4 regions of the Clostridium lapidicellarium genome follow, and region 3 is predicted to be linked to each of the others. Evidence: riboswitches for the same ligand, from Rfam matches in the RefSeq annotation. Region 3 holds a riboswitch; each other region holds the start of a gene.
What was found. Region 3 has a riboswitch for cobalamin ahead of AB8S09_RS02790 (hypothetical protein). Riboswitches for the same ligand answer to the same signal wherever they lie in the genome.
Positions count from the first base shown of each region.

Region 1: it holds a riboswitch for cobalamin, as region 3 does, so the genes downstream of both, AB8S09_RS09000 (ABC transporter substrate-binding protein) here and AB8S09_RS02790 (hypothetical protein) in region 3, are expected to answer to the same signal.
Region 2: it holds a riboswitch for cobalamin, as region 3 does, so the genes downstream of both, AB8S09_RS09725 (hypothetical protein) here and AB8S09_RS02790 (hypothetical protein) in region 3, are expected to answer to the same signal.
Region 4: it holds a riboswitch for cobalamin, as region 3 does, so the genes downstream of both, AB8S09_RS08510 (cobyric acid synthase) here and AB8S09_RS02790 (hypothetical protein) in region 3, are expected to answer to the same signal.

Region 1 is NZ_JBGFFE010000011.1:50,161-53,340, forward strand. Features, by position in the region: gene AB8S09_RS08995 (MerR family transcriptional regulator) at 1-950, opposite strand, end outside; cobalamin riboswitch at 1,233-1,418, shown strand; gene AB8S09_RS09000 (ABC transporter substrate-binding protein) at 1,533-2,540, shown strand; gene AB8S09_RS09005 (FecCD family ABC transporter permease) at 2,553-3,180, shown strand, end outside.
Region 2 is NZ_JBGFFE010000013.1:11,202-14,381, reverse strand. Features, by position in the region: gene AB8S09_RS09730 (ECF transporter S component) at 1-62, opposite strand, end outside; gene AB8S09_RS09725 (hypothetical protein) at 212-1,729, opposite strand; cobalamin riboswitch at 1,983-2,154, opposite strand; gene AB8S09_RS09720 (alpha/beta-type small acid-soluble spore protein) at 2,221-2,418, opposite strand; gene AB8S09_RS09715 (energy-coupling factor ABC transporter ATP-binding protein) at 2,575-3,180, opposite strand, start outside.
Region 3 is NZ_JBGFFE010000002.1:164,211-167,390, forward strand. Features, by position in the region: gene AB8S09_RS02785 (leucine-rich repeat domain-containing protein) at 1-544, opposite strand, end outside; cobalamin riboswitch at 767-953, opposite strand; gene AB8S09_RS02790 (hypothetical protein) at 1,197-2,015, opposite strand; cobalamin riboswitch at 2,324-2,521, opposite strand; cobalamin riboswitch at 2,637-2,817, opposite strand; gene AB8S09_RS02795 (DUF4351 domain-containing protein) at 3,174-3,180, opposite strand, start outside.
Region 4 is NZ_JBGFFE010000010.1:45,614-48,793, reverse strand. Features, by position in the region: gene AB8S09_RS08525 (NUDIX domain-containing protein) at 1-73, shown strand, start outside; gene AB8S09_RS08520 (energy-coupling factor transporter transmembrane component T family protein) at 162-968, shown strand; gene AB8S09_RS08515 (energy-coupling factor ABC transporter ATP-binding protein) at 965-1,690, shown strand; cobalamin riboswitch at 1,715-1,857, shown strand; gene AB8S09_RS08510 (cobyric acid synthase) at 1,984-3,180, shown strand, end outside.

The DNA of each region.
Region 1 (3,180 bases), on a different contig from region 3:
TCAAGCTGAAATTTTCCGGTCAGATTCCAGCTGTCTGTGGTTATCTCGGGTGAGTTGAATTTTTTGACAATATCCCTCATCTCCCTCATGTGATTTTTACCGACTGTAGAAGCGTAAAACTGTCCTTTAGGTTTTAATACCCTGCAGATTTCAGAAAGTGCCCTGTCTATATTGGATACATGATAGAGTACATGATTTGCAATTACTGCGTCAAAGCTGTTTATGCCATAGGGAATATCCTGTGCATCTGCCAATTTGAATTTGAATCTTGCAGAATTTAGATTCTTTTTTGCATCTTCCAGCATACCTGCGGAAAAGTCAGTTAGGGTTATATTCCACCCGCTTGGAATTTTATGTAGGTTTTTTGCCCACAGCTCTCCGTTGCCGCATCCAAGTTCCAATATGCTGGCATTGTCTGGAAGGTTCAACTGCTCAAAAAACCAGTTCATCCAGCCCTGTTTATTTGTGCTGAAAAGCTCGTGTATTCTGATTCTGGCTTTTAAATTAGAAGCATTTTCGTATTGCTCTATCCATTTTTGATCTGCATTTACTGCATCTATTATATTTATGAATTTATCCCAGTTTAACTCTTTATTTTCATCAATCATGTGGACAGCTTCCTCTATGGATTTTATTACAGATTTTATATGATATATTTTTTTCTTCATTATTTCTTTTTGTATTTCCAGAGATTTTTTTAAGTCGTTGTGATTTATGTCATAATTCATTATCCTGGATATATCTTCGAGAGAAAGGCCTATGAATTTAAGAGTTAATATTTTTTGCAGCTTGCTGAAGTCTTCAGGGCTGTATAATCTATGACCCTGCTGGCTGTATGAGCAGGGTTTTAAAAGCCCGATTTTATCATAATATCTCAGTGTTCTCAAAGTTACACCTGATTTTTTGGCAAATTCACCTATGCTGATCAAATTGGATTTTGGAACAGACACTGCATATCACCTCTACCTAAATTATTGTATCACATGACGTTACGTAAGGTACAACGAATTTTTTTAAATTCCATGGTATTTTGTATAATAATTGCATAAATTAATAGCATAATAAGTTATAAACGGGATAAGTAGAGCTTCAAATTGTGTTAATATACTTATAATTTTACTTTTAGATCTAACATTTTACCATTAGCATACTTTCATTTCTTATATTACGAATTGAAGATGATAATAAAATTCAGTTGATACTGATTATAATGTATTATATAATGATAATAACTTAATATTTTGCATATAGGTGATTGTTATATGTTTTTATAGCAATTTAAAAGGGAAACAGGTGAAAATTCCTGTACGGTCTCGCCGCTGTGAGGTAGAGGTTCTTGTTATTTGCCACTGGAAATGGGAAGGCGACAAGTTCCTATGAAGCTGAGTCAGAAAACCTGCCTATAATGTATATTCTGTTAATTTACTTTACGAAAGATGAAGTGGAATAATGTATGTAGAACTATAGAAGTTTCATGATTTTCCATGGAGCTTTTATTTTTTGTATAAAAAAGTAAAGGGAGTGTTGTTTATATGAAAAAAATAAAAGGAGCAGTATGCATTTTTTCGGCAGTTATTTTATCTGTTGGCATGCTTGTAGGCTGTGGAGATAATTCACCTACAACTAAAAATTCCTCAAATCAGGGTAATAAAAATAGTTACAAGGAAGTTGCAATTACAGATACACTTCAGGGAAAGAAGTTTCGGGAGAAATTTACAGAACCTCCTAAACGGGCCGTTAGCCTGGCAGGTTTTACAACGGAGATGATGCTTTCTCTTGGACTTGCCGATGATATGGTTGGGAGAGCTTATCAAGATAATAAAATCCTTGACAAACTGACAAATGACTATAAAAAGGTTCCGAAACTTTCTGATAAGAATCCGTCAAAAGAAAAACTTTTAAGTGTACAGCCAGATTTCCTGACAGGATGGGATTCGAGCTTTTCAGAAAAAAACTTTGACAGGGAATTTTGTAAAAAGAATGATATAAAAATATATGTACCTAAATCTGTAGCCGACAATGCTAATATTGATATGGTATACGAGGATTTTGAACAGTTGGGTAAAATATTTAATGTATCTCAGAAAGCTGACAGTATAATAGAATCTATGAAAAATCAGATTTCAGACACCCAGGCAAAAATTAAGAAATTTGCAGTAAATCCTAAAAGAGTTTTTGTCTATGATTCAGGAGAAGATGCACCTTTTACAGCATCAGGCGGTTTAGCTAAGGATATTATAAAACTTTCGGGTGGGAAAGACATATTTGATGATGTAAACAAGTCCTGGGCAACTGTTACTTGGGAAGAGGTTGTAAAGAGAAATCCGGAATATATTATTATTGTGGATTATGATAGCTCCGACGATGTAAAATCCAAAAAACAATTTTTGCTTTCGAATCCTGCATTAAAAAATGTGGACGCTGTAAAAAACGATAAAATATTTGTAGTAGGACTCACAGATTTCGAAGCAGGTGAAAGAGATTCAAACACAGTGAGAAAAATTGCCGGAGAGCTTTATCCAGAAGCTTTTAAAAATTAGGAAGATATAGTTATGAAATTACCAATAAAAAATAAATACAACTACATAGTATTTTGTATGTTTCTCATACTAATACTTATAATTTCAATAGTAATTTCGACACTTGTTGGAAGTGTAAATATAAAATCCGGCTGGATATTCAAGATTATAGCCAACAATTTATTGAAGTACAATTTGTTTGAAACTGTATGGCCTGCATCCGTCAATTCTATAATATGGGATTTGAGGCTACCAAGAATTCTTCTGGCATTTTTGGTAGGGGCTGGATTGTCTGTCTCAGGTATAGCAATGCAGGCGCTCACGAAAAATTCATTGGCGGATCCCTATATTTTGGGAATATCATCGGGAGCATCCACGGGAGCTGTAGCAGTTATATTACTTGGCGTTTTTGGCAGCTTTTCAGGATATGCAGTTCCTTTCGGGGCGTTTTTGGGGGCCATGATTTCCATTGTAATAGTATTTAATATAGCCAATTTTAAGAGAAGAAGTACTCCTACGAGACTTGTGCTTACAGGAGTGGCTATTTCAGCTTTATTTTCTTCGGTTACGAATCTGATGGTATTTACGGTAAATGATGAAAATAAAGTTCGTTCGGCACTTTTCTGGATGGAAGGTTCGCTGGGGGGAACAAAATGGGAAT
Region 2 (3,180 bases), on a different contig from region 3:
ATGCCGATTATAGTAATCTTTCTAACGGTCAGCTTTGACCATTCATTAACTTGTCTTTCCATAATTTTCCTCCGTTGTTATTCATTACGATATAACACGGAAACCTCCTTCAAAAAAATTTTAGTTCAGTTTTTTTATAAATACCGACGATTTTATTCTATCACTTTTATCAAAAAGTTCAATAAATCAGTTAAAAAAAACACAATATCTTTTAACCCCTGCGTATTGGGAATCCCCCATTAAAATATTCCTCGGGATACAATAAATCTATAACTTTACTTCTGCTGCACTTTCCTTTCTCCATAAATACATCAGGTATCCCGCTCAAATTTACCCTTATATTCTCCAGTGGAAATATATCACATATATTATCTATACACTCTGCCGCAGAATTATTTCTTGATTTTTTTATATATTCCAATATGTTCTTCCCCTTTAGCCAACCCGAGTTTTCATATTCTTTGTCATAATTCAATATGGTGCATTTCAGTTTATGTTTATCGCTGCCGGATATAGAGGACATAAAAAAAGTTTTAACCATAATATCGTCTATAGGCAGACTATACCCCGCAAAAATTATATGTTTTGCATTTTTCATAAGAAGTCCCATTTCAGTCTTAAGTTCTTCTAAAATAGGGGCATTTCTCTTCTTTGAAAGGCTCTGTATTATGAGATTCATATCATATGGATAAGTTATCTGGCCGCAGTAGGGACATTCTATGGCACCTCTCTCATACAACTTCTCCTTCTCAGTGGTGTATTTCCAATTTTTCTGAAGAGGTTTTAAAATGGACGGTCCAAAAATTTCGGTAGACAGCCTATCCCATTTTTCTGCAAAGCTTATTATCGATTTGCCGCATTCAGGACAAATCCTAGTTCCAAACATACCGTGTGGAAATAGTATTTTCCCTATTCTTATTATCCTAGAAGGATAATTATAATCATTTATGCTCTTACATTGAGGCTCATCTGTAACATAACATATACCTGACTCACCATCATCCAGCTGGGTAGAAGATATCTGGGTTCCAAAATCATCGTAAAGCTGTAATTTTAAGCCATCTTTCAATTTAATCGGATTCTGGTTTCTCTCCTTGTGTACATTAAATAGATTCCAGAGAATTACAGGATCCCAGTTAAAAGATATTATGGCATAGGAAAAAAGATAAAAACGTCTTGTATTTCTCTTATAATTTCTGTTTTCAAATGCCTGTGCTTCTTCTATCATGAGATCAGTAAGCACTTTTGCAAACTCATAATAAGGTTCCATTTTTTCTCTATCCGTGTAACCTGGAACATTTTGAATGCTAAATCTCTCCAATTCTTCAATAATCAAAATAAGGCATCTCCTAGCTGCCTTGACCCTCTCTGCCCTCAAAAATTGTGTTCTTCCATTTACAAAAGCATTGAATCCCATATTGTTGTCAATAAGTTGATCAAGCAGGGTGAAAAGTTCATGCATATTGATCTTGTTATTTGTATTTACTATGGCTTCAAGGGCCCTTAAATCATATATCTCTGATATTTTTGAATCTTCAATCAGATCCTCAACAATCAATTTTTTAAAGGCACCGGCCAGTTTTTCGTTTTTCCCTTTCAAAAAAGAAAAATCGCCTCTACTAATTTTTGAAATAAGCTGCATCAACTCCTTGGTTGCATGGAGCCCCAGGCTTTTAGTTGCACCGGCTCCCCAGAGTATAACGGTTTCAGGCCAATATTTCTCAGACATGATCTTATCCTTCCTTTCAGAAACACTTGATATTATTATAAACCAATGTTACAATATTTAAAATATAAAAAATGCACCTATTTATCCATGACAAACAAGTGCATTTTTAAAGGGATTAGATATGTTTAAGTTAACACCAACATATATAAAAAGGGACTTCTTTTGGAAGTCCCTAATTACCACACTACAAAACTCTGTCACTAAAAATAACAGCAGTATTACAATTGATAAATCCTTCCCTCCGAAAGATTACTACATACCTAGACACAGGCAGGTCTCCTGACTATCGGTTCATCCTTTTTTCCCTTCCCAGAAACTTTCCAGTGGAATCCAAAATCGTCACCTTATACAGTAGCGGGGGCTGTAAGGGTATCTCACCCTATTCCCTTTTAATTATCAACTAAACCTTATGCCTTTTTATTAAGTTATATTCTATATTATATACTTACTGTCCATATTCGTCAAGTGAAATTTTTTTACATTCACGTTTTTTACTTAAGTCCCTCTTCATAGGACTGTATCATTTTCTTTACCATCTGTCCTCCGATGGATCCTGCTTCTCTAGATGTAATATCTCCATTATATCCATTTTTCAAACTTACTCCTACTTCTCTAGCTGCCTCCATTTTAAATCTATCAAGAGCTTCTTTTGCGTCTGGAACTAAAGATTTTCTTCCATTGCTTGCCATATTAATTCCTCCTTTTATCCACATAGATTTTTTATTGAAGTATTTTATTAATTGTGTATTTAGAGTTTATGCATTTCGTAATTTTATAAACTATTAAATTAATAGCAAATATGAAAAAATCACTGAAATCTTGTTAAAAATTCCAGTGACAGTACATCATTTTTTATTTTCTAAAACATTCTTAGCTTGTCCAATAGTAAGAGGAAGGGTATCAACTTTTAATACTCCATCTTTCTCCAGTATTTCAACAAGATGGGCTACTCTTGGAAGCCTTAAATTAATTTTCCGAATAAGCTCCTTCTGATTAAATACTTCCTTGGTAGTGCCTCCCATCACAATACTTCCCTTATCCAAAAGATACACTGTATCAGCTAAAAGGGGAACTGTATCTACATCATGTGTTGCAAAGATCAGGGTAATTCCAAGTTTTTCATTTATTGAATCCAAAAGCTTAATTAATTTATATACCCCTCTTGGATCAAGAGCTGCGGTAGGTTCGTCCAATACCATAACTTGAGGTTTCATCGCAAGAACACTTGCGAGAGCAATCCTCTTTTTCTGTCCTCCGCTTAAATTATGCGGGCTCTTATCATCATATCCTGTCATTCCAACCACTTTTAATGCCCATGCTATGGTATCCTCCAGCTTTTTTCCCTTCATTCCCATATTTAAAAGTCCATAGGCTATTTCCTGACGAACTGTGGAATTAAAAAGTTGATCATCGGAATCCTGAAATACCATACCTACCATCTGCCTTATTTT
Region 3 (3,180 bases):
GGATAATACCTATGTTATCTGGTAAAGAAATTGACTCCAGCGTGGCACATCCCAGAAAAGCAGAACGTGATGTAGAAAAATAATTATAATAAATCCCAGTGCAACCGCTGAAGTCTAATTTCTTAGGTACTGTCCAGTCAAAATATTTTTTATTAAATCCTTTACTAGTAATAGCTGTATTATTTGATAAATTTATACCGGACACTCCAGTTAAATATTTCATAATTGGCATATCCTCATCTTTAATATCAAGATCTGACAGGTCAATATCTCCTGTAATAGATGCAAGGTCAGATGTAGTTAAATCTCCCGTATAGCCGCTGCCTTTATTGGCCGCTTCTGTCAATTTGGTTTTTAACTTTGCATTATTTATGGCGACAGCTTCTTCTCCACTATCTTCAGTATTCTGCTCACTCACCACAGGTGTATTGGAATTAAGGCTTTCTGCATAGACAGTATTAAGCCTTCCTGTGTCTGCTGCGACAAATGATACGGAACATACTGCAGATATACACAGCAGCATCTCGATTTTCTTCCTCAGCATTTCAATCTCCCCTCCTTAAAATTCAATTTACAACATAAAATCCACAATTAAGATTGCCTATAACAGCAAAAATACCTCACGCTGTGGGAGGTATTTTATAATTATAAAAATAAAAAATGGAGAACTCAGAGAGTTCTCCATTTTTACTTAAATGTAACTGTTTACCCAAAAAATATAAAGGCAAACAGTCTAGCAATCTATGTAATGTCTTCCCCTCCGAAAGAATTGACAAAATACCAGGCAGGCCTTCTGGCTTGGATTCATTTTACTCCCCCGTCTTCCCGGATATATAATCCAGTGACATATTGGGGTTTCATCTTCCATACAGCAACGGTGGGCTGCAGTGGCTACGATTCCACTTTTCCTTTTAACTGTCAAATATAGCAGCACCTGATATAATATATTAAATTTTCATAAATTATTTAATTCTCTAATTTTTAGTATAAAATATAAATTTACCAAAGTCAACATTATTTTCATTTTATTTTAACAATTTATTCTTGATCTTACATAAAACTTATATGACATTGGCTGTATGCTTACTGCATATAGTTAACTATAAAATCACAAATTAATATACAAAATAATATCTCATAAAAAATAGATTGACCCACGAGGATCAATCTATTTTATAGCCAGTTATTTGTTTTAACTACAGACCAGAAACCGCCATATTAGCTCCAGTTGATGCAGGTGATAACCCCTTAATTGCTTCATCAACCTGATCTTGTGTAGCCTGCAGTGTCTGTAATGTTGTTAATGCTGCTTTATAGTTTTCATCATTTTTGTTTTCATAATTAGCCATATCTCTTATAAGATCTGATTTACTTACTCTTTCAAAGAGTGGTGCAACATATACTGAAGTATCCCAGTTGTAGTAACCATCATCAGTAACTTCAGTTGGTAAATATGCTGAATTTGCTATTCCAAGATCTGCACCCATTGCTGCCGAGAACTCCCAACGTATTACAGCATTATCTGGAACATTGGATAAAGCAGTTGCTGCAGTATAATAAGTTCCATTACTACCATAAGTTTGCGAATCATTTACTGTAAATGTCCAACCAGATACTCCGTCACATTCTTTTTCTCTAAGCCAGCCTGTATCAGTTATAATTGGCTGATGTAATATATCATTTTTAAAAATAACACCCTTTGTTACAGTATCAAGCTTATCATAAAATTTAGATGGATAATTAGCTTGAAAATCAGCCTGATTATCTGAATTATCCTGGAATGCTTTTATATACGCATATTGACCCGTAGTTGCATCTATACCAATATTGGGATCAGCCTGTTTCGTTGCATCTAGTATAGTTTTAGAATCATCCAGTGTAACCTTTACCGGTTTTATAAGTGGGGATTCTCCCAAAACATTCTTCTCCACGTCCACGTAAACTGTTTTCTCAGAAGCTGCCGCCGCCTGCGCATTGTTTGTAAAAGAAGGTGCTACAACTACCCCAAGTGCCATTACCAGTACGCTTAGAACAAATGCAAATGCTTTATTTTTCAAAATTTTAAACATCAACTAAGATCTCCTTTCAATTATTTTTCTACCCCTAAACTCCATGTTAAATAGAAAGTGACCTGTTATCATATACCTTATATAACATCACCCCCTTAAAATATAAAAATCACAGTCCTCTTTTCCTGAAAGTGATTTTGAGGCTGTGATTCAAATATAAACTATTAAAAAGGCATGTCCATTTATGCAAAATTATAAATCCTAAGCTTGTCCCCTTATTGCCTTTAGCTCATAATCACTTTTTCATGGAAAGTTATTTATGAAATATCCAGGTTAAGATTTCTGACTTATGGCTTTTTCAAGTATGTCTCCGGTTTATTCAAATTTATCTGAAAATTTTGGAGGTATTACTTTGAAATTTCCCATTTACAGCGGCCCGACCGCCCAGGTTTCTCACCTGGTTTCCCTTTTATAACCCGCTTTGGCAGGTTACCTGAATAAAAAAACACATCTGTTAAAAATAAAAGACCCTCTTTCGAAGGTCCGCACATATCAAAATCAATATATTTTCCACCTGACATTTAAATGAAAACATATCCGATATACGTCTTTCCTTCCAAAAGAACTGAACATATCACCAAACAGGTAGGTATACTGGCTTGGAATCATCTTACTCTCCGACCTTCCCAAAGAACTCTGTCTTCAGTGGCACTCCTGGATTTCATCTTCCCTACAGTAGTGGAGGCTGCAGTGGTTTTTGACCACTTTCCCTATTGATTCTTAAAAAGCCTGTCTGATAAGTTATTATTTTATCAATTTCATAATATATCAACTTATGTTATTTGTCAACATATATTCAATATATTTTATAATATATAATTATATTCAAACATTTACATATTAATCCTTATACCTTTATTCTCTAATGATTCTTATTCAAAAACTGTATTTGCTGATAATTACTTTTTTACATTTTCCATCTTTACCTAATTTTAGATCTGGAATTAAATTAAATACATATACTACATGTAAGAAATTTTTATTGGCAGTAAGCCTATTTATTGTATCCAACTGGTAATTTAATTCAAAATCAAATTAAAAAAACAAGGGCTAACAGCCGCCAAAGCTTTTAACCCTTTATTTATATATTTCAAATCAAAACCATTAAAAA
Region 4 (3,180 bases), on a different contig from region 3:
GAAGGAACAGGCAAATGGAACTGCTATAGCCATGGGACCGTGGTATGTTTTCTTTGGAATGGAAGGTATATAGCACAGATCACAGGCCGTTTGAAATATACTTGTGGTTATGATATATTTTTATCATGAGTAAACTATAATCTGAAATTGCAGGTGTAATTATGAAGGATTGGCTTTTAAAAAAGGATAATTATATTCCGCCAAAGGACAAGGATAAATTTATAGATAAAAGCATTTTTTCTATATTACATCTTTTGTCCCTTATTAAAAGAAACAACAGAAGTGAAAACAGCCTTTTATACAGTTTGAATCCCATAGTAAAACTATTTTTTACTATTTTATGTATAATATTTTTGTCTTTATCCAAGAGCTTTTATTATGTACTTTTGGTGGATGTATATTTTTTGCTTATATTGAGTCTCTTGGATATAGGGGAGATAAAAAAAATATTGATTGTGAGTGCAGCTGTACCGATGTTTACTGTTGTAATGCTCATACCTTCTATGGTTATGGGTAATGTAAGAAACAGTGTTTTGCTCATATTAAAGATAGCTGGGACTATAATTTCTATAAACACCCTATCTTATACTACCAAATGGCATGACATGATAAGGGCCTTAAAAAAGTTTTTCATACCGGATATTTTTATTTTGGTTTTTGACATAACTTTAAGGTATATTTTTATTTTGGGAGAGTTTGCTTTGGACATGTTTTATTCTCTTAAACTCAGATCCGTGGGAAAGAATAATCACAAATATTCTTCCATTTCAAAACTTATGGGAGGTCTGTTTTTAAAATCCAAGGAAATGGGGGATGAAATGTATTCTGCCATGGAATGCAGGGGATTTACGGGAGAATATGTATCTCATAGTAAATTCAAATTTAAATTTGCAGATTTTCTATATTCGGCGGCTGGGATTTTTATAATAGGTATGTATTTTTACATAACTGGAATGAGGTTGATATGATAGAGCTTAAAAATGTATTTTTTAAATATAAGGATGAAGAAGTTTTAAAAAATATAAATCTCAAAATAGGACAGGGAGATTCTATAGCACTTATAGGTGCCAACGGCAGTGGAAAATCAACTCTTTTAAAACTGTTAAATGGCATAATATTCCCTTCGAGCGGAGACTATTATTTTAATAATGTACTGATATCCAAAGATAAATTGGAACAAAGTGATTTTTCCAAAAAGTTTCATAAGAAAATGGGATTCGTGTTCCAAAATTCCGATGCACAGCTTTTTTGTTCAAATGTATATGAAGAGGTGGCCTTTGGTCCGAGACAAATGGGAATGGATGAGGCTGAAGTGGAAAAAAGAGTGAATGATTGTTTGAATCTTCTGAATGTAAAGGATCTGGAAAATAAGGAACCTTACAATATAAGTGGAGGGGAAAAAAAGAGAGTCGCCATAGCCTCTGTACTCGCTCTTAATCCAGAGGTACTGGTTTTAGACGAACCCATGAGCGGAATAGATCCCAAGGGTAAAAAGTTTTTAAATGATCTGTTTAAAAAATTGAACGGGGTTGGAAAAACTATAATATGTTCTACCCACGATTTTGAATATGTGAAGGGACTTTTCAGACGTGTATTGGTGTTTTCGGAAGATCATCGCATAATAAGAGACGATGCTTACAGCAGGGTGATACAGGACAATGATTTTTTGATAAAATGTAATATTAAATGACTAAATTGGTTGACATAAAAAGTGTAGTATAATAAACTTAAAGTTATAATTGAATAGTTATAGGTTAAAAGGGAATGCGGTTAGATTCCGCAGCAGCCCCCGCTACTGTATTTGATTGTGAGTTATGGATCATAAGCCAGAAAACCTGCCTAACAAATTGTTTTTGCTTTCGGAGGGAAAGAAACTTTTATTACGTTTAAATTTTTAGTGTAAACTGGATTTTTATGTTAAAAGCGATGAGCTCTAAAGCTCGTCGCTTTTGTTCTTAAAACAGTATTAGAGGAGTGGTTATGGTGACGAAAATTATGATTCAAGGTACGGGTTCTTCTGTAGGTAAAAGTATAATTGTTTCTGCCCTTTGCAGGATATTTAAACAGGATGGATATTCAGTATGTCCATTTAAATCTCAAAATATGTCGTTGAATTCCTATATAACTTTGGATGGAAAAGAGATGGGCCGTGCCCAAGTGCTTCAGGCCTATGCTGCAGGACTGCAGCCGGAAGCGTATATGAATCCGATACTATTAAAGCCTACTTCGGATAAAAAGTGCCAGATAATAGTAAACGGTAAAGTATATGGAAACAGCACAGCTATGGAATACCATAATATGAAGCTGGAGTTTAGGGACATGCTTAGAGATCACTTTAAAAAGTTGGAAGAAAATTTTGATATAATAGTGATGGAAGGTGCAGGAAGTCCTGCGGAGATAAATTTAAGGGATAGGGACATCGTGAATATGGGTATGGCTGAAATAGCAGATGCTCCCGTTCTTTTGGCCGGTGATATAGACAAGGGAGGAGTATTTGCCTCTCTTGCAGGTACAATGCTGTTTTTTAATGAAGAAGAGAAGAGAAGAGTTAAGGGAACAATAATAAATAAGTTTAGGGGAGACATAGATATATTAAAACCTGGGCTCAAAATGCTTGAAGATGTTATCAAAGTACCCTGCCTGGGAGTTATACCTCATTTTAACCTGGCACTGGAAGATGAAGATGCGGCGGTGCAATTCAACAAAAAAGTTACGGCACCTATAGATATAGCTGTAGTAAAACTGCCACATATTTCTAATTTTACAGATTTGGATGCCCTTAAAAGTGAAGATGATGTTTCTGTGAGATTCATAACTTCTGTGGAGGAATTTGGGAATCCGGATTTGCTTATAATTCCCGGAAGTAAAAATACCATAGAAGATTTAATTAAAATCAGGAAATGCGGTCTTGAATCCTGCATTAAAAAATACAGCAAAACTGGAATTGTAATAGGAGTATGTGGCGGCTATCAAATGCTCGGCAAAACCATAAGTGATCCCTATAAGACGGAAACTGACGTCGGGGGGGCGGATGGAATAGGTCTTCTGGATATAGAAACTGTGTTTGACAGGGAAAAAGTCACTACTAGAGTAAAGGCCGTAAGTGATATGGATTTCCCGTTTATAGATAAAAATGGATCTTTGGAAAAAAAGAAATTGAATGTGTATGGATATGAAATT